3 regions of the Methylobacterium sp. E-012 genome follow, and region 1 is predicted to be linked to each of the others. Evidence: predicted binding sites of a transcription regulator. Region 1 holds the regulator's gene; each other region holds the start of a gene.
The links. The regulator PhoB, encoded in region 1, activates phosphate uptake and scavenging genes when phosphate is short. The targets are predictions, from matches to a motif close to TGTCATNNANCTGTCAT.
Positions count from the first base shown of each region.

Region 2: AC3IF1_RS20935 (YdcH family protein) is a predicted target of PhoB. The motif match lies at 2,076-2,092, and genes of this name have one in related genera.
Region 3: AC3IF1_RS06030 (alkaline phosphatase D family protein) is a predicted target of PhoB. The motif match lies at 2,796-2,812, and genes of this name have one in related genera.

Region 1 covers NZ_JBYQEY010000001.1:4,890,637-4,897,458, reverse strand. The annotation lists gene pstS (phosphate ABC transporter substrate-binding protein PstS) at 1-359, shown strand, start outside; gene pstC (phosphate ABC transporter permease subunit PstC) at 445-1,422, shown strand; gene pstA (phosphate ABC transporter permease PstA) at 1,431-2,318, shown strand; gene pstB (phosphate ABC transporter ATP-binding protein PstB) at 2,344-3,174, shown strand; gene phoU (phosphate signaling complex protein PhoU) at 3,312-4,022, shown strand; gene phoB (phosphate regulon transcriptional regulator PhoB) at 4,157-4,852, shown strand; gene AC3IF1_RS23330 (protein-disulfide reductase DsbD family protein) at 4,930-6,822, opposite strand, start outside.
Region 2 covers NZ_JBYQEY010000001.1:4,355,820-4,362,641, reverse strand. The annotation lists gene AC3IF1_RS20950 (5-(carboxyamino)imidazole ribonucleotide synthase) at 29-1,141, opposite strand; gene purE (5-(carboxyamino)imidazole ribonucleotide mutase) at 1,138-1,635, opposite strand; gene AC3IF1_RS20940 (YdcH family protein) at 1,714-1,932, opposite strand; gene AC3IF1_RS20935 (YdcH family protein) at 2,106-2,288, shown strand; gene AC3IF1_RS20930 (AMP-binding protein) at 2,526-4,451, shown strand; gene AC3IF1_RS20925 (CopG family transcriptional regulator) at 4,549-4,968, shown strand; gene AC3IF1_RS20920 (extracellular catalytic domain type 1 short-chain-length polyhydroxyalkanoate depolymerase) at 5,046-6,311, shown strand; gene AC3IF1_RS20915 (phospholipase A2 family protein) at 6,345-6,821, opposite strand.
Region 3 covers NZ_JBYQEY010000001.1:1,277,868-1,284,689, forward strand. The annotation lists gene AC3IF1_RS06025 (SpoVR family protein) at 1-1,162, shown strand, start outside; gene AC3IF1_RS06030 (alkaline phosphatase D family protein) at 1,185-2,756, opposite strand; gene AC3IF1_RS06035 (hypothetical protein) at 3,375-4,838, opposite strand; gene AC3IF1_RS06040 (hypothetical protein) at 5,215-5,502, opposite strand; gene AC3IF1_RS06045 (hypothetical protein) at 5,661-5,978, opposite strand; gene gpmI (2,3-bisphosphoglycerate-independent phosphoglycerate mutase) at 6,471-6,822, shown strand, end outside.

The DNA of each region.
Region 1 (6,822 bases):
ACGCCCTTCTGCAGAACAAGTCCGGCAAGTTCCCGCAGCCGGACGACAAGGCGTTCCAGGCCGCCGCCGCCAGCGCCGACTGGAAGTCGGCCCCGGGCTTCGGCATCTCGCTCACCAACCAGGCGGGCGACGACGCGTGGCCGATCACCGCCGCGACCTTCATCCTGATCCACAAGGATCCGGCTGATCCGACCAAGGCCGCCGCGGTGCTCAAGTTCTTCGACTGGGCCTACAAGAACGGCGACAAGCTCGCCTCCGATCTCGACTATGTTCCTCTGCCCGACAACGTCGTGGCACTGATCCACGACGAGTGGAAAAACGTGAAGGACAAGGACGGGAAGCCCGTCTTTAACATGTGAGCGTGGCGGGGAGGAGGTTTCGGCCTCCTCCCTCGCTTCTGGGATCGCACCGCGTTACCACGCCACCCTTCGCAGAGAATCGCGGATGCCCGCCTTGACTGAAACGATTGTCCTCGCCCGCACCCGAGCGACCGCCGCGCGGAAGGGGCCGAGCAAGAATCTCGACACCCTGTTCCGGGCCAGTGCCTACGGGGCGGCGCTCCTGGTGCTGATCGTCCTCGCCGGCATCCTCAGCGCCATCATCTACGGCGGCCTTCCCGCCTTCCACCAGTTCGGCCTCGGTTTCCTGACCTCGAGCGCCTGGAACGTCGGCACCGAACAGTACGGCGCGCTGGTGGCCGTCACCGGGACGCTGATCTCGGCGCTCCTGGCCCTCGCCATCGGCGTCCCGATCTCCCTCGGCATCGCGATCTACCTGACGCAGCTCTGCCCGAACTGGGCACGCAAGCCCGTCGCCATGACGATCGAGCTCCTCGCCGCGGTGCCGAGCATCATCTACGGCATGTGGGGCCTGTTCATCTTCGCCCCGCTCTTCGCGCAGTTCGTCGAGATCCCGGTTTCCAACATCGTCGAGGGCCTGCCGATCATCGGGACCGTGCTGTACGCTCGGATCCCGTCAGGCGTCGGCGTGCTCACGGCGGGCATCATCCTGGCGATCATGATCGTGCCGTTCGTGGCCTCCATCGCCCGCGACATGATCGACCAGATCCCCACGATCATGCGGGAGAGCGCCTACGGGGTCGGTTGCACCACCTGGGAGGTGGTGCGCTTCGTGCTGATCCGGCACGCCTCGGTGTCGATCATCGGCGCGATCATGCTCGGCCTCGGCCGTGCGCTCGGCGAGACGATGGCGGTCACCTTCGTGGTCGGCAACGCCAACAGGCTCTCGGCCTCGATCTTCGATCCCGGCTCGACCATCGCGTCCCGGATCGCCAATGAGTTCAACGAGGCGGACGGCATGCAGCTCAACGCCCTGATGGCCCTCGGCTGCATTCTCTTCGTCATCACCTTCATCGTTCTGGTCGCCGCGCGCATCCTGACGCGGCGCGTGCGGGTCGGTTGAGGAGCCCCATGGACGCGACCAACACCCTTGCGGCGCCTCCGCTCGCGCAGAGCCGCGTCCGTCCCGGCCGGCGCCGGGCCGACGCGGTGCTCCGCGGCTTCTGCGCCCTCGCCACGCTCCTCGGCGTCATCGTGCTGGGTTCGATCCTGCTGATGCTGATCGTCCAGGGTGTGCGCGGGTTCACGTCGACCCTGCTGACCCAGCCGACGCCGGGACCCGGCAGCGAGGGCGGCGGCATCGCCAACGCGGTCCTCGGCAGCCTCGTGCTCACCACCATCGGCATCGTCATCGCGACCCCGGTCGGCGTGATGGCCGGAACCTTCCTGGCAGAATACGGCCGGACCTCGAAACTGTCCTTCGTGATCCGCTTCCTCAACGACATCCTGCTCTCGGCCCCCTCGATCCTGATCGGCCTGTTCATCTACACGCTGATGGTGCGGCCGATGGGCAGCTATTCGGGCTGGGCCGGCGGCGTCGCCCTCGCCATCATCGCCACGCCCGTGATCGTGCGCACCACCGAGGACATGCTCAGCCTGGTCCCCGGCACCCTGCGGGAAGCGGGCGTGGCCCTGGGGGCGCCACCCTCCACGGTGATCATGAAGGTGACCTGGCGGGCGGCCTCGGCCGGCATCGTCACCGGCATCATCCTGGCTCTGGCCCGCATCGCGGGCGAGACCGCCCCGCTCCTGTTCACGGCCCTCAACAACAACAGCTGGTTCAATGCCGACCTGATGGGCGGCATCCCGAACCTGCCCGTGATGATCTACCAATTCGCGCTCTCGCCGTATCCCAACTGGCAGCAGCTCGCCTGGGCCGGGGCACTCCTGATCACCATGACCATCCTCGCCCTCTCGGTCATCGCCCGCGTGGTGATCAAGCCGCAGCGTGCCCGCTGAAGCGCAAGCCCGAAGGATCAACCCGATGAGCACCGCCGCAGCGTCCGTCACCACCGACCGCCAGTTCCAGGCCTCCGCCAAGACCGGGGCCGACACCAACGCCCCCGTGCGCATCGCCGTGAAGGGGCTGAACTTCTACTACGGCCATTTTCACGGCCTGAAGAACATCGACCTGAACTTCCACGACCGGCAGGTGACGGCCCTGATCGGCCCCTCGGGCTGCGGGAAGTCGACCCTGCTGCGGACCTTCAACCGGATCTACAGCCTCTATCCGGAGCAGCGCGCCGAGGGACAGATCCTTCTGGACGGCATGAACATCCTGGATCCCAAGATCGATCTCAATGATCTGCGCGCCCGGGTCGGCATGGTCTTCCAGAAGCCGACGCCGTTCCCGATGTCGATCTACGACAACGTCGCCTTCGGCATCCGCCTCTACGAGAAGCTGGGGAAATCGGATCTCGACGACCGGGTCGAGACCTCGCTGCGCAAGGCGGCGCTCTGGGACGAGGTCAAGGACAAGCTCAAGCAGTCCGGCATGGGCCTGTCGGGCGGCCAGCAGCAGCGCCTATGCATCGCCCGCACCGTGGCCCAGCGCCCGGACGTCATCCTGTTCGACGAGCCGACCTCGGCGCTGGACCCGATCTCGACGGGGCGCATCGAGGAACTGATCGAGCAGCTGCGCGACGAATTCACCATCGCGATCGTCACCCACAACATGCAGCAGGCGGCGCGCATCTCGCAGTTCACCGCGTTCATGTATCTCGGCGAGCTCGTCGAGGTCGGGCCGACCGACAGGCTGTTCATGAACCCGACCGAGCGGCGGACGCAGGATTACATCACCGGCCGTTTCGGCTGATCAGGCTCCGAAACCGCACCCCCGCGGCGCTGCGCGCGAGCATAGCCGCCGCGGCCGGGTAAGATCTGCATCAGACCCGAGGCATCGCACGTCCCCGAGGCATCGCACGTCGCGGCCCCCATCGAAGGATCTCCCCCATGCCCGGCCATATCGTCTCGTCCTACGATACCGACCTGGAGAACCTGCGCCGCTCGATCTCGGAGATGGGCGGCGTGGCCGAGAAGATGACCGCCGAGGCGACCGACGCCCTCGTCCGGCGGGACGACGGGCTCGCCCAGGCGGTGATCCTCGCCGACAAGCGCCTCGACGCCCTCCAGCGGGACATCGAGGAGCGGTCCGTCCTGCTGATCGCCCGGCGCCAGCCGCTCGCGATCGACCTGCGCGAGACCATCTCGGCGATCCGCGTCTCGGGCGATCTCGAGCGGATCGGCGACCTCGCCAAGAACGTGGCGAAGCGTGTGGTTGCGATCTCCGATCAGGCCCCGGCACAGAAGATCGTGCTGGGCGTCCGCCACATGAGCGACCTCGCAGAGGGCCAGCTCAAGGACGTGCTGGATGCCTACGCGAGTCGCGACATCGAGGCCGCCCATGACGTGTGGGAGCGCGACGGCGAGATCGATGCGCTGTACAATTCGCTGTTTCGCGAGCTCCTGACCTATATGATGGAGGATCCGCGCAACATCTCGTTCTGCACCCACCTGCTGTTCTGTGCCAAGAACGTCGAACGCATCGGCGACCACACCACCAATATCGCCGAGACCATCCACTATCTCGCCACCGGCGAGACTCTGGCGGGCGACCGGCCCAAGAACGATGCGTCGAACTACGCGACGGTCGAGCACGAATAGGTCCCGGAGCGAACCCACGGCGCCTCACCATCTTCGGGGCGGTCGCCGCGGCGACGGCTGGTTCCAGTTGAGACGGGCCGGGCCTCCGGAACGCGCGGTGGGTTCGCCCTTAGAACAGGTCATCGAACGTGAGCATGCAAGTCCTGATTGTCGAGGACGAGGAGGCACTGACCACGCTGCTGCGCTACAACCTGGAGGCCGAGGGCTTTCTGGTCGATACGGCGGCCCGCGGTGACGATGCGGAACTGCTCCTGGCCGAGCGCATGCCCGATCTGGTCCTGCTCGACTGGATGCTGCCGGGCCTCTCCGGGATCGAGCTCTGCCGCCGCATCCGCGCCCGGCGCGAGACCGAGCGTCTGCCGGTGATCATGCTCACCGCCCGGGGCGAGGAGGGGGACCGGGTCCGCGGCCTTGGCACGGGCGCGGACGACTATATCGTCAAGCCGTTCTCGGTCCCGGAGTTGCTCGCCCGGATCCGTGCCCTCCTGCGCCGGGCCAAGCCCGCCCATGTCTCGGATCGGCTGGCCGCCGGGGATCTCGAACTCGACCGCACCGGCCACCGGGTGCGCCGCGCCGGCGAGGAGCTGCATCTCGGCCCCACCGAGTTCCGGCTGCTCGAATTCCTGATGCTCGCCCCGGGGCGGGTCTTCTCCCGGGAACAGCTCCTCGACGGGGTCTGGGGCCACGACGTCTATATCGACGAGCGCACCGTGGACGTGCATGTCGGGCGCCTGCGCAAGGCGCTGAACGGTCCGCGCCAGCCCGATCCGATCCGCACCGTCCGCGGCTCCGGATACGCCTTCGACGAGACCTTCTCGCTCGAGGCTTGAGCGGCGCGGACTTTCAGGTTCAAAATGTCCGGGATCCAGCCCGTTTGGAAACCCTGCATCGACACCGGCCGCGCTGCTCAGCGGGTCAGCGCGGCGCTCTTGTCGGCGGTCGGAACCGAGGCCAGAGCCTGAAGCACCGTCCCCTCGGTGAGGATCTGGGGCAGCACCAGAGGCTCCCCCGCGCCGGCATAGAGCAGGTATAGCGGCACGCCGCTCCGCCCGTGCTTTTCCAGGAGGCGGGTGATCTCGGGATTCTGGTTGGTCCAGTCGCCCTTAAGGTAGGTCACGCCCCGCTCGGCCATCGCGGTCCGCACCGCCTTCGTAGAGAGGGAGGTGGTCTCGTTGACCGCGCAGGTGATGCACCAAGCCGCCGTCATGTTGACGAAGACAGGTCTGCCCGCGTTGACCAGCGTGTCGAGGCGCGCCTGGGTGAACGGCTCGGCGCCACTGGTGAAGGCCTGCGCGCCCGGACCCGCACGGTCCTGCGGGAGCGTGAGCACGAGGGCCGCGACCGCGAAGAGCGCCAGGGCCGCGCCGACCTGCGCGATCCGGGCGGCCCCGGGCGCAGCGCCGCGCCCGCGCTCCCAGGCCCAGGCGGCGAAGCCCACCAGCACCAGGCCGATCAACGCCGCCAGAAGCCCCCTCGGCTCGACCTGCTGCGCCAGGACCCAGATCAGCCAGGCCACGGTGGCATAGACCGGGAAGGCGAGCCCCTGCTTGAGGGTCTCCATCCAGGCGCCCGGCCGCGGCAGCGCCCGCAGGGCCGGCGGCCAGAGGGTCAGCGCCAGGAACGGCAGGGCCAGGCCGAGTCCGAGGCTCGCGAAGACGGCGAGCGCCACGCCGGCGCTCTGGGTCAGGGCGAAGCCCACCGCCGAGCCCATGAACGGCGCCGTACAGGGCGTCGCCACCAGCGTGGCGAGCACGCCGGTGAAGAACGAGCCGCTCAGGCCGGCGCGCCGGGCCAGCCCGTCGCCGAGACCGGCGAGCCGGCCCCCGATCTGAACCGCCCCGGACAGGTTCAGGCCCATCGCGAATAGCAGATAGGCGAGCCCCGCCACCACGGCGGGCGATTGCAGTTGGAAGCCCCAGCCGATCGCAGCCCCGCCGCCCTTCAGGGCGATCAGCAGGGCGGCGAGCCCCAGGAAGCTCGCCAGCACGCCGGCCGTGTAGGCGAAGCCGTGCAACCGGAGGCGGGCCGGGCTCTCGCCGGCATGCCGGACGAGACCCAGCACCTTGATCGACAGCACCGGGAATACGCAGGGCATCAGGTTAAGGATCAAGCCGCCGAGGAAGGCGAAGGCGGCGGCGGTCGCGAGGGTCAGCGCATCCCCGTCGGGGACGGACGCCGGCCGCGGGGTCGCCGCGTCGACCGGCGGCCCAACGGCCGGGAGCATGGGCTCGTCGCCATACGCGAAGGCGAGGTGGCGGCTGCCGTCCTCCGTCACTTCGTCCAGGGTCAGCACGCCGGGAAGGGCCTCGGGCGCCGGATCGGTCGGGCTGCTCCGGGCGAGGGTGAGGTGCAGGCCGGTCCCGTCGGCCGACATCACCTGTGCGGCGGCATTGTCGATCGCGGTTTCGGCATAGGGGAAATAGGCGGCGTTCCGGACCGCGTCGGGCCGGAGGCCAGCCGCCGCGAAGTCGAGCCGCAGAGTGTCGCCCTGGCTCGACAGGCGCAGTGGCCAAAGCGCCGGTGCGGGGAGGGCGGCCCGGGCGCGGGCGAACAGGGCCGCGATGTCGGGATCGGGCCGCGGTGCCCCCACCGGCAGGGTCAGGGCGAGGTCCGCCGAGCCCGGCACGCATTCGGTTTCGCAGACGAGGTAGGTCAGCTTGGCCCGGATCTCCACCGGGGTCGCGGGATCGAGGCTCGGCGGCGGCGTCACGGGGACGAGGAGCGTGACCTCGCCCTCGTAGCCGTAATTCATCAGCGTCGCGATCGGGATGCGCTCCGGCGCCGGCCACCGGATCGCCCC
Region 2 (6,822 bases), 530 kb from region 1:
GCGGCGGCGCGGGTGTGCCCTCGAAGCCTCAGGAACCGGCCGGATCGGACCCCAGCCGGGTGACGTGCCCCATCTTGCGTCCGGGCCGGGCCTCGCCCTTGCCGTAGAGGTGCAGGTGGGCGCCGGGCTCGGCGAGCAGCGCGGCCCAGTCGTCGGCCTGGTCGCCGATCAGGTTGCGCATCTCCACCGGCAGCCCGCCGACCCGGGCCGGGTCGCCGAGCGGCCAGCCGCAGACCGCCCGGACGTGCTGGGCGAATTGCGAGGTCCGCGCCCCCTCGATGGTCCAGTGCCCGGAATTGTGGACCCGGGGGGCGATCTCGTTGACCACGAGGCGCTCCGCCCCGTCCTCCCGGACGAGGAACATCTCCACGGCGAGCACGCCGACATAGTCGAGCGCGTCCGCGATGCGCTTCGCGATGTCGAGGGCGGCGCGGCCGGTCTCGGCCGTCAGGCCGGGGGCGGGCACCCGGGTCAGCGCCAGGATGTGGTCGCGGTGCTCGTTCTCGCACAGGTCGAAGGCCGCGAAGCTGCCGTCGCGCGCGCGGGCACCGACCACCGAGACCTCGCGCTCGAACGCGACGAAGCCCTCCAGGATCAGCGGCGCGCCGCCGAACTCGGCGAACAGCGCGTTGCGGTCGCCCTCGGAGCGCGCGCGCAGGATGCGCTGGCCCTTGCCGTCGTAGCCGAAGCGGCGGGTCTTGAGCACCGCCGGCAGGCCGATGGCCTCGATCGCCCGGTCGAGGTCGTCGGGCGCGTCCACCGCCCGGAACGGGGCCGTCGGGATGCCGAGGCCGTTGATGAAGTCCTTCTCGGACAGGCGGTCCTGCGTGGTGGCGAGCGCCCTTGCGTTCGGGTGCAGGGCAGCGTGCCGGGCCAGGATGTCGGCGGTGGCGTGGGGGATGTTCTCGAACTCGTAGGTGACGACGTCGACGCTCGCCGCGAAGGCCGCCAGCGCCTGCGGATCGTCGTAAGCTGCACAGGTGGTGAAGGCGGCGACGTCGAAGGCGGGGCTGTCCTGGTCGGGGGCGTAGACGTGCACCTTGAGCCCGTAATTGGCCGCCGCGAGCGCGATCATGCGCCCGAGCTGCCCGCCGCCGACGATGCCGAGGGTGGAGCCGGGGCCGAGGGTCTTGTCCGTCACGATTGCGCTTCCGTCTCCGGCCGCTCGGCCACCGATGCGGTCTGGGCCGCACGCCATGCCTCGAGGCGCTCCGCCAGATCGGGGTCGGCGAGCGCCAGAACCGATACGGCCAGCAGGGCCGCGTTGACCGACCCGGCCCGGCCGATCGCCAGGGTCCCCACCGGGATGCCGGCCGGCATCTGGACGATGGAGAGCAGGCTGTCCTGCCCGGACAGCGCCTTCGACTCCACCGGCACGCCGAAGACCGGCAGGCGGGTCATGGAAGCCGCCATGCCGGGCAGGTGCGCGGCGCCGCCCGCGCCCGCGATCACGACCTTGAACCCCTCTGCCACGGCGCCCTTGGCGAAGGCCACGAGGCGGTCGGGGGTGCGGTGGGCCGACACGATCCGCGCGTCGTAGGGCACGCCCAGCGCGTCGAGCGTCTCGGCGGCGTGCCGCATGGTCGCCCAGTCGGACTGGCTGCCCATGATGATCGCGACCGGAGGCGACGCCATCGTTGATCCCGGCAAAAGAGGGCGCTTACAGGCGGCGCGGGCCCGCGGCAAGGCGCGGCCCGGCGGCGTCCACCGGCATCAGGCGATGATGTCCGGGGTGATCATGTCCTCGATGTGGAAGATCCGGTCGCGCAGGGTGAGCTTGCGCTTCTTCAGGCGCTGGATCTGGAGCTGGTCCCCGGCGACGCTGTGCTCCAGCGCCTCGATGGCGCTGTCGAGATCCCGGTGCTCCTCGCGCAACCGGGCCAGCTCGACCTCGAGGTCCGGCTGCGCGCTCTCACCCGACTCTGCCGCCATCGTCACCCGCGGACCCGTAAACCGTTCATCGCCCCAGAGCATGCGTCACGCCCTTCCGCGGGACAAGCCGGACCGGCAAGCATTCACCAAGCTTGACCAGAGAAAACGCTTCAACAGGTGCGGCATCCTGTGTCAGTCTCGGCATGTCAAAACGATGACAGGAGATTCGACTCATGTCGCTGCAGACGCATCTGAGCCAACTCGCCCGGAAGCACGAAGCCCTCGAGCGCGAGATTCAGGAAGCGATCCACAGGCCTTCGGCAAACGACCTCCGCATTGCCGAGCTCAAGCGACGGAAACTCCTCCTCAAGGACGAGATCAACAGGCTGCAATCGGGCAGCGGCACGCTGCACTGAGGCGCTGATCCGTCCACCCGGACTGTAAACTCAAACACCACGGACGCCGCCGCATCGGGAGCCCCGGTGCGGCGGTTTTCCTGTGACGCGCGCTGAGCCGCTGCAGCCCGTCTCGACGGAGAGCCGGGGCCCACCGCGCGATCGTCAGGGTTGGGACCGAACCGGCCTCGCGCCTGCGCAGGAATGATCTACTCTGCGCCGACCGCCGGAGAGCGGCGGTGGGGGAACGCCGAGACGATGACGACCGCCAGCCTGCCGGGCCGCTATCCCGGGATCTACGAATCGGCCAGCCGCGATCCGGAGGCGTTCTGGCTCGACGCGGCCCGGGCGCTCGCCTGGTCACGGGCGCCGAGCCGAGCCTTCGCGGCGGAGTCCGGCCCCTACGGCCGCTGGTTCCCGGACGGGATGCTCAACGCCTGCCACAACGCGGTGGACCGCCACGTCGAGGGCGGCCGGGCGGACCAGGTGGCGATCCGCTACGATTCCCCCGTCACCGGCACCAAGCGGAGCATCACCTACCGGGCGTTGCGCGACGCCGTGGCGGCGCTGGCCGCCGTGCTGGCCGGGCTCGGCGTCGGCAAGGGCGACCGGGTCATCCTCTACATGCCGATGGTGCCCGAGGCGCTGTTCGGCATGCTGGCCTGCGCCCGGCTCGGCGCGGTCCACTCGGTGGTATTCGGCGGCTTCGCGGCGAACGAACTGGCGGTGCGGATCGAGGACGCGGCGCCCAAGGTCGTCCTGGCCGCCTCCTGCGGGATCGAGCCGAACCGGGTGGTCGCCTACAAGCCGCTCCTCGACGCGGCCATCGCCGCCTCCAGCCACAAGCCGGATGCCTGCCTGATCCTGCAGCGCCCGCAGAGCCCCGCGACGCTGGTGCCGGGGCGGGACCGCGACTGGGCCGAGGCGGTGGCGGCCGCCCAGGCGGCGGGGGAGCGGGCGGATTGCGTGCCGGTCGCCGCCACCGACCCGCTCTACATCCTCTACACCTCGGGCACGACGGGGAAGCCTAAGGGCGTGGTCCGCGACACCGGCGGTTACCTCGTTGCGCTCGCGTGGTCGATGCCGAACCTCTACGGCGTCGCCCCCGGCGAGACCTATTTCTGCGCCTCCGACATCGGCTGGGTCGTCGGCCATTCCTACATCGTCTACGCGCCGCTGCTCCACGGCTGCACGACGGTGCTCTACGAGGGCAAGCCCGTGGGCACCCCCGATGCCGGGGCGTTCTGGCGGGTCGTCGCCGAGTACGGGGTCGTCTGCCTGTTCACCGCGCCGACGGCGCTGCGGGCGATCAAGAAGGAGGACTCTTCGGGCGCCCGGATCGCCGACCATGACCTCTCGGCCTTCCGCAGCCTGTTCCTGGCCGGCGAGCGGGCCGACCCGGATTCCGTCGCCTGGGCCGAGCGGGTTCTGAACCGGCCGGTCATCGACCATTGGTGGCAGACCGAGACCGGCTGGCCCATCGCCGGCAACCCGCTGGGGCTCGGCCTGCTGCCGGTGAAGCACGGCAGCACCTGCGTGCCGATGCCCGGCTACACGGTCGCGGTGCTCGACGAGGGCGCCAAGCCGGTCCCGGCCGGCACGATGGGCACGATCGCGCTCCGCCTGCCCCTGCCCCCCGGCTGCCTGCCGACCCTCTGGGGTTCGGATGCGCGGATGCGGTCGAGCTACCTCGCCACCTTCCCGGGCTACTACGACACCTCGGATGCCGGGGTGATCGACGCGGACGGCTACATCACGGTGCTGGGACGGACCGACGACATCATCAACGTCGCGGGCCACCGCCTGTCCACCGGCGGCATGGAGGCGGTGCTGGCCGGCCATCGGGACGTGGCGGAATGCGCGGTCATCGGCATCCGCGACGCCCTGAAGGGCGAGGTGCCCTGCGGCTTCGTGGTGCTCAAGGCCGGCGTCGACCGGCCGACCGAGGCGATCGAGCGGGAACTCGTCGCCAAGGTGCGCGACGAGATCGGCCCGGTGGCGGCGTTCAAGCTGGCGCTGACCGTGCCGCGGCTGCCAAAAACCCGCTCGGGCAAGATCCTGCGCGCCACCATGAAACGCATCGCCGATCACGAGCCCTGGACCATGCCGGCGACGATCGACGATTCCGCGGCCCTCGACGAGATCGGCGAGAGCCTGAAGGCGCGCGGGATCGGCGCCGACTGACCGCCGACGGACGCCGTCGCTCCGCCAGCCCTTGTAAGTACCGCGCCCATAGCCATCTCTAGACCATCCAACCGGATGGCCTGGAGACTCCAAACCGATGAGCGAGCCGGTAAACGCGCCGCGCCCGAAGGTCCCGGACAGCGAGAAGATCACCGTCAATCTCGGCTTCGTCGATCTCGGGCGCGTCGACCTGATGGTCCGCGACGGGTTCTACGCCAACCGCGCCGACTTCATCCGCACCGCGGTGCGCAACCAGCTCGACCGCCAGAACGAGGCGGTCCGCCAATCCGTGGCCCGTCGCCAGCTCCGCCTGGGGGTGGCGCACTACACCCGGGCCGATCTGGAGGCGGCCCGGGATGCCGGGACGCCGCTGCACATCCAGGTCCTGGGCCTCGCCACCGTCGCGGGCGACGTCACCCCCGAACTGGCCCGCGCCGCCATCGCCGCCGTGGAGGTGCTCGGCGCCTTCCAGGCCAGCCCCGCCGTGAAGGCCGCCCTGGCCGACCGGATCACCTGACGCCCCCCGATGCACCGGTCCCAGAGACGGATGAACCGTCCGGCCGCGTCCGAACCGCTTCCCGAAGGATCGGCCCCATGTTCCGTTTTCCCAAACTCGACTTCTCCAAACTCGATCCGTCGAAGCTCGAAGGGCTGGATCCCGGCCGCTTCGGCTCCGGTGCCGACCCGACCGGCCGGTTCACCGACGCGATGGCCAAGCTCCGGCGCGAGCAGGCCGCGGCCTTCGCCCGGTGGAAACAGAGCTACGGGCAACCGGGCGATCCCCCCGCTCCGGCGGGCGGCGACAGCGCGATCATCGACATGGAGGCGCCCGCCGCCCCCGGCGGCGCCTGGACGGCGCCCCGGCCGGACCGGACCGGCACGGCGGAGCCCGAAGCGGGTTCTAAAGCGCGCCCCAAGGCGGGGCTCGACCTGTCGGCGATGATGCGCGGCCTGCGCGAGGGCCACCCGGCGGGAAGCGGGGGATCGCCGGCCCCGGTCCCGCCCGGCGCCCGGTTCGAGGAGCGGGTCTTCACGGGGGCCGCCGGCAGCCGGCGTTACAAGGTCTACGTCCCGAGCGGCCATGCCGGGCAAGCGCTACCCCTGGTGGTGATGCTGCACGGCTGCACCCAGAATCCGGACGATTTCGCCGCGGGCACGCAGATGAACGCCCTGGCCGAGGCGCAGGGGTTCCTGGTGGCGTATCCGGAGCAGTCGCAGGCCGCCAACATGCAGCGGTGCTGGAACTGGTACGCGGCCGGCGATCAGGCCCGCGCGGGCGGCGAGCCGGAACTCATCGCCGGCATCGCCCGGGCGGTGCTGGCGGAGTTCTCGGGCGATCCCACCAAGGTCTACGCGGCGGGACTCTCGGCCGGCGGCGCCGCGGCGGCGATCCTGGCGGCGACCTACCCGGACCTGTTCGCCGCCGTCGGCGTCCATTCCGGGCTGGCCTGCGGCGCCGCCCGGGACATGCCGACGGCCTTCGCGGCGATGAAGGGCAAGGCGGGGGTCACCGGGCGCAACAGTCAGGCGGTGCCGACCATCGTGTTCCACGGCGACGGCGACCGCACGGTGCACCCGGCCAACGGCGATCAGGTGATCGCCCAGGCCGGCGCGGCCCCGGGCCTCGCCGAGACGGTCAGCCGGGGCACGAGCCCGGGGGGCATCGCCTATACCTGCACGACCCGCAGCGATGCGGATGGACGGCCGGTCCAGGAATACTGGGTCCTGCACGGGGTCGGGCATGCCTGGTCGGGGGGCAGCCCGGCCGGCTCCTACACGGAGCCGCGGGGCCCGGATGCGAGCGGCGCGATGGTGCGCTTCTTCCTGTCCCACACACTCCAGCCGCGCCCCCGGACCTGAGGCCGGGCGACGCGGCCGGGACGCCGACGCCCCTCAATCGGCGTCGGCATCGTCGTCCGGCGCGAGGCCGGGCTCGGCCTCCGGCATGCCCCGGGACAGGACCGGCGCGTCGGCGCCGGGCCGCATCGTGGCGGCGAGGGCGGTCGGCGCGCGTTGCGGGCCGGGCTCGGACGGGATCAGGGTCGCGGTGGCCGCCACGAAGCCGGCCATCGCGCGCAGATCGTCGGTCTGGCGCGGATCGCGGGCGATCAGCGCGGCCTCGCGCTTGAGGCGGAGGTTGCAGGCCTGCGAGGGCATCCCACCCTCCGGCGTGCAGGCGTCATGGCGGGCGCAGGCGGCGTCGAGGGCGTCGATCGGCGGCATCGGGGCGTTGTTGCCCGGACCGCAGTAATTGCCGTGGATCAGGATCTTGGGTCCGCCGAAGGCAGCGGGCTGGGCCTGGGACGGCGCCGCCAGGACGGCGCAGCCGGCGGAAAGAAGAAACGGGGCGGCGTGTTTTGCGAGCATCATC
Region 3 (6,822 bases), 3.6 Mb from region 1:
CAAGAACAACTACCTGTTCCGGCAATGGACGGATGCCGAAGGGATCTTGGATTACCTCGACTTCGCCAAGGGCTTCATCACCCGCTGCGAGGAGCGCTACGGCCACCAGGCGGTCGAGCAGATGCTCGATGCCGCCCACGCGCTGATGAGCCAGGGCGTCCACCGCTATCCGCGCAAGAAGCGGCCGGACCTCGCCTCGGAGCAGCGGCGGGAGCGTGAGCGGATCGAGCACGGCGAGCAGATCTACAACGACCTGTGGCGGACCCTGCCGCAGAAGGTCGGCGCGGTGCGGCCGGACCTGGTCGCCGAGCGGCGCAAGGCCCTGCTCGAACTGCCGCAGGAGAATATCCTCTACTTCCTGGAGAAGGTCGCCCCCCGGCTGCGCCCGTGGCAGCGCGAGATCCTGCGGATCGTCCGCCTCGTCGCGCAGTATTTCTACCCGCAGCGCCAGACCAAGGTGATGAACGAGGGCTGCGCCACCTACGTCCATTACCGGATCATGAACGCGCTCTCGGCGCAGGGTCAGATCGGCGAAGCCGCCTATCTGGAGTTCCTCCAGTCGCACACCAACGTCATCCGGCAGCCGAACTACGACGACCGCTCGTATGGCGGCCACAACCCCTACGCGATCGGCTTCGCGATGATGCAGGACATCGCCCGCATCGTGGAGCAGCCCACCGACGAGGACCGGGACTGGTTCCCCGAGATCGCCGGCACCGGCGATCCGATGGCGGTTTTGCGCGATTGCTGGGAGAATTACCGCGACGAGAGCTTCATCCAGCAGTTCCTGTCGCCCAAGCTGATGCGCGACCTGCGCCTGTTCCACGTGGTCGACGACCCGGAGGAGCCGGAACTGCGGGTGGAGGCGATCCACGATGAGCGCGGCTACCGCAAGATGCGCCGGTCCTTCGCCCGCCAGTACGACGTCGCGTGGCTCGATCCCGACATTGAGGTGGTGGACGTGGATCTCGAGGGCGACCGGCGCCTGATCCTGCACCACAAGGCGATCAACAAGATCACCCTGCAGAAGGAGGACGCCAAGCGCGTGCTCCAGCACCTCGCCGACCTCTGGGGCTACGACGTGGTGCTCAAGGAGGTCGAGCCGGCCACCGGCACGGTGCTCGGCGAGATCACCGCCAGCGCGCGGCCGATCTTCTTCTGATCGCGCCCCGCGCGGGGCACCGTCACGCCTTCGCGGGATCCAGGGTGACGTGCCAGAGGTCGGTGTCGGCCGCGTCCTTCAGCGTCACGGTCATCTGCTCGGTGGCGCCGTCGACCGCCACATGGCCGAAGAACTGGTAGCCCGCGGCCGGCGACAGGTTGACCTGCCCCTTGTCGGGCGCCTTCACGAAGCGCAGCTGCGGGCCGAACGTGTCGTCGAGGGCGTTTGGGCCGAAGGTGCCGGCGTGCAGCGGCCCGGAGACGAACTCCCAGAACGGGTCGAAATCCTGAAACTGCGCCTTGCCGGGGTCGTAGTAATGCGCCGCCGTGTAGTGCACGTCGGCCGTGAGCCAGACGGTGTTGCGGATCCCGGCGCTCTTGATGAAGCGCAACAGGTCGGCGATCTCCAATTCGCGCCCGAGGGGCGGTCCGTCGCCCTGCGCCACCGCCTCCGAACCGAAATTGCGGTCGACGTCGTAGGTCACCACGAGGCCCAGCGGCATGTCGGCGGCGATCACCTTCCAGGTGGCGCGCGAATCGAGCAGCGCCCGCTTCAGCCACGCGATCTGCTGCGGCCCCAGGAAGTAGGCGTCGGGGCCGTATTCCGTCTGGCGGTTCTCACCGTTCGGGCCCCGGTAGGAGCGCATGTCGAGCATGAACACGTCGACCAGCGGGCCGTAGCCGATCCTGCGATAGACCCGGCCGGGCTCCGAAGGCTCGAAGCGCATCGGCATGTATTCGTGGAACGCCCGCGACGCGCGCAGCTGCAGGGCGAGCGCGTTCGGGTCGGTGTATTTCTTCTTCAGGTGCTCGGCCCGGGTCAGGGGCTCGCCCGGCCACCAGTTGTTGGTGACCTCGTGGTCGTCCCATTGCGCCAGGATCGGCACGGCGGCGTTCATCGCCAGCACGTTGCGGTCGGTGAGGTTGTACTTGTGCCGGCCGCGGAATTCTTCCAGCGTCTCGGCGGGCTTGGCGACCGCCTCGGTCACCCGGTTGCGCCAGAGGCTGCCATCGGGCAGCTTCACCTCGGGCTGGATCGGCCCGTCGGCGTAGATCGTGTCGCCGGAATGGATGAAGAAGTCCGGCCGGTTCTTCAGGATGGCGGAATAGATCGTCATGCCGCCGCGGGCATCGTCGATGCCCCAGCCCTGGCCCGCCGTGTCGCCCGACCAGCAGAACGAGACCGAGCGCCGGTCCGCCGGCGCGGTGCGGAACCGCCCGACCTGAGCCGGTCCGACGATCGTCGGCGCGGCGACGTCCTGGAGGCGGACCCGGTAGAACACGTCCTGGCCCGCCGGCAGACCGGTGAGCGCCACCTTCACGGTGCCGTCGGTCTCGGGCAGGGCGTCGGCGAAGACCCCGCCGCGGATCTCGGAGAAGCGCTCGGTGGTCGCCCACTCGATGATCGCCCGGGCGGGCCGGTCGGACCGGGCCCAGACCACGGCCGAGTCGGTGCCGACATCGCCCGATTGCAGCCCGTGGCTCAAGAGCGGCCGGTCGGCGGCGCGGCTCAGGCCGGGGCGCGCGAGGCCGGAGGCCAGACCGACAAGACCGGCGCCTCCGCTGAGAAGGATCTGGCGGCGACTTGCGGACATGAGAGGCCCTCCAACATGCGGCGGCCATGGCAGGGCGCCGCGACAGCCGGATGACGGGCCGGGAGCGCGTGGCGCGAAGGCGCGCACGCGCATCGTCTTTTGCCGAAAGCCGGCGGCCACCCTTCGGGACGATGCTTCAGCGCGGCCGGACGCGCGTCTGCGGACCCCCGTCCGGCGCTGCAGGCAGCGAGATTTCACGTGCCCCTCCACCTGGACAGGCCGGACGTTGAACGGCTCTCCGGGACTTGGGCGGTCGTGGCGATCCGGGTTGCCCGGGAGCGTTCGGATCGCGCGCGAGGATAGGCCTGGATCGTGTTCAGGCAGCCCCTCGCAGGACGGCGCTCCGCCGGCCCAGCCGTGCGCCGCGCGGCGCGAACGGTGCTTCTCGAGGCCGCCTCTCACCGTGATTGAGCCGTTCACCAGGTTGCGAGCGGGCGCAAGCCGCCCCGGGCGAGCGAGCCGAGCCGATGGCGTTTATCGATCGGCTTTCGTTGGTCGATTGGCGTTTGACCCGGACCGTGCGGCCAGCTGCCGGAACGAAGCGCCGGGACCCCTCGTGCCGATGCGCGGTGTTCAGCCTCCGGCGTGAACGCCCCTGTCGCGGTCGGCCATAAGCCGTTATCGCAAATTCCAAGTCCAGCATTTGGCGGACTGATCATAAGCTGCAATCGGTTTCCACCCGAGCGCTCTTACCGAGCTATATTGGGTATCGTCCGTCACCCACGAAAGAAAATCTCGTAAAGACCCTGATTCATCGCCCGCTGAGTGCTGGGTCTCTTGAAGTCTGCGCCATTGGTTGAGGGCGCCTTTAAGCCCGTAATAAGATTCCTTGAACGCGAGCTGCGACTCGAGGACGTAGGAAAGATGATCGAACACGGCCCCGAGCGATTCGGTTTCGGCGTGGGAGAAAGGATTTTCTCTGCCCATGTCGCGAAACTGAACATCGCCCGCGTTATCATATGCCTTCAACAGGATGGGCGGCTCATGAGCATGCCAAATCATCCCGGGCTTATAGTTCCAAACCCTTAGCCACTCTTGGTTGGGGTTTTGAGCATAGTTGTTCCGGGTCGATATGCCCAATTGGGGTCCGACATAGTAATTACACCAGAACCACGCGGCTGTGCGCGACGGATCCGCTAAAAACGCCGATCGCATCGCGATGATTTGCCGGGGGTTCCATAGTTCGTCGGAGTCCAACTGCCACAGGAGGCAGCCTCCATTCAAGTTGGCGAGGGGCGCTCGCACCATTTCGATTTTTCCGTCCCAAAAATGGCCCGGATTTTTCCGATAAACAGTCACGTTGTTCGGAAATCGGTCGGCTATGTCATCGATGTATGCACTCGTGCCGTCAATGCTGCGCCCGTTCGCATGGAAAGATTGCGGAACGTTGCCGCCCGTCGCGACACTCCACGCCGTGTCGTGCGTGAGTTGAGCGACGCCTTCGACGATATGCCAATGCCATTCAAATGGAAGTCTTTGAAACATATGCTCGTGATATCGGATGAATGGCTCGCCATTGAGTACGATTGTAAAGAAATGGACCGGCAATGTCGGCTTCAATGCGCGATGCATAAACAGCGCGTAATCGGTCTCCAAGCTCATATTGGCGAAAGAGTATTTTTTTTCAGAGGCCAGCCTCTGGAAGGCGGCGCGTCCCCCGGCGGTTTTCCGAACGCCATCAAATAAAATGAATTTACATCCGTAAAATTTTCCTATGATGTCCTGTGTTCGAAGATCTTCGCCCGAGACGATGAGGATGTCCGGCGCCTGCGCTGACCTTGAATGACCTCCACCGGTCTCTTCGCGGGCTCGGCCACAATCATTCCCTGGCACTTGGCCAGGCTGCGTGCTTGGCGACGTATCGAATAGTTTTGACGACGGAAATCCGATGATCTTCAAATTTTCCAGATCGCTATCTTTTGTAATGACAGCCAGATTTGTGACGGTATTTTGCAAGAACGCCAAGACATCGCCAAGCGTATCGAGATCCAAATCGCCGGACGGCGTGACCCATGTGCAGGTCAGCCGATCGCGCCGCATAAGACTCCGCATGTCATCCGCTGTATCGAAAGCCTGCGTCACCTCTCGGTCCTCGCGCTTGATTGTGCTGAAGCAAATACTTTAAATTTGTGATCGGCGTAGAGTCTTCGGAAAAATCAGGTCCTGAGTCAAGCATGCTCAAATTAAGCATCAGGCTGCGTTTTTGGCCAATTGTTTTGCAATGTTACTGACGTTGTCAGCATTTCGGTCTAATTTGTACAGGCGCTGCTCGGAACTTAGAGCGGCACAGTGACGGCATTACGGTTGTGCCCGTGCGAAGTCACAGGGTCAGGCGTTTTTTCGTCGAAGCCGCCGCTGCCCTTTGACGTCTCGCGCGCGGCCGTCGGGATGCGGCCGGCCGCCGGATGGGCCAGTCGTCAGAGCGACGTATGCGATGCTGTATCGGGCGTATCCGCCCTTACCGATGGACCGCCGCCACGTCGGAGCGAACGTCGTCCAGCGCGCAGCCGATGCGCTCCAGGGCCAGGGACACCATTTCGGCGGCCTGCGGATCGGCGGCATCCCGCGGCGCTCCGGGGCTGAAGCCGTCCCGCAAATAGGGCATCATCGTGCCGTGAAGCGCCGTGTAGGCACCGGGATTGGACAACTCGTAGACGACTGCGAGAGCATGATAGGCCCGGACCATGATCTCCAGCGCGATATCCGCACTGCGTACGGCCCGCTCGCAATCGTCGCTGTCCATCATCACGCTTGTAGTTTTATTGCTGTCTAGCCGCCAGGTAACACGCTCTTTTAAGACTGTCGACGTTTGGAGCTATTGCTGCCACGGCGCATCGAGGCGGCGGATCATTTATCGCCGGATTATGGCTCGACTGCAACACTTGCCGATCTCGGCGCGCGAAATCAAGTAATGGTCTGACCGCGCATATGCCGGGATGGCCGAATCATTGCCGCGATCTTGTTCTCGGCCTCGGTCAGGATGCTGTTCACAAGGTGAGACGCGCCCTCGACGGTCCCGGCGGTGAGAGTTTCGCCCCGGTTCATGTCCTGGACGATGCGGAAATTGTCCTCGACGAACGCGCGGATCTTTCGCTGAACGTCGTCGAACTCCCCCGGATGAGCCGTTTCGTAGAGAAGTGCCAGAGCCAGGTAGGCCCGGCCGACCATGTCGAGTGCCAGATCCGCGCTCGTCTCGGAACTCACGATTTCGGGCGAGGACACGGCAGGTGAATCCCTGTCAAGCACATTCGACAAGTTAGCACGACCTGGAAGCCGCGCCAATCAGTCAAGGTATTCTCGCTCCGGTTATCCCTGGTCAGTCTCCAGGGGGGGGCTTCGAGGTCATCGGGTCGCCGCCATCGACGATCCGAGCCGGAAAATCGGACGGTCGCCGGGATCCGGCGGGTCGGGGGGCGCCCGCGGTCCCGTTGATGCCGCGGTCCCGTTGATGCCGCGGTCCCGTCGATGCCGCGGTCCCGTCGATGCCGCGGTCCCGTCGATGCCGCGGTCCCGTTGATGCGTAGTCGGCGCTGTCAGAATCGGGACGCTTTCGCATGGCCGTGACCGGATCCGCCTCCGCGGCTGTGGTCTCGCGCGGCCAAGCCGATTATCGACACGCGCATGGGTCCGGCCTCGCGCGGCCCGCAGGACCCGGCTGCGCGCCGAAAGCCCAGGAGAGTCGTGACCGTGCCCGACAGCACCCCGCGCCCCGTGATGCTCGTGATCCTCGACGGATGGGGCCTCCGGGAGGAGATCGCCGACAACGCCGTCGGCCAGGCCCGGACGCCGGTCTTCGACGGGCTGATGCGGGAGCGCCCCCGGGCGCGGCTGCGGACCTTCGGGGCCGATGTCGGCCTGCCCGAGGGGCAGATGGGCAATTCCGAAGTCGGCCATCTCAATATCGGCGCCGGCCGCGTGGTCCTGCAGGATCTGCCGCGCATCGACACCGCCGTCGCGGACGGGTCGCTGGCCGCGAACCCGGCCCTGGGCCGGTTCATCGAGCGCCTGCGCGCCTCCGGCGGGACCTGCCACCTCGTCGGCCTCCTGTCCCCGGGCGGCGTCCACG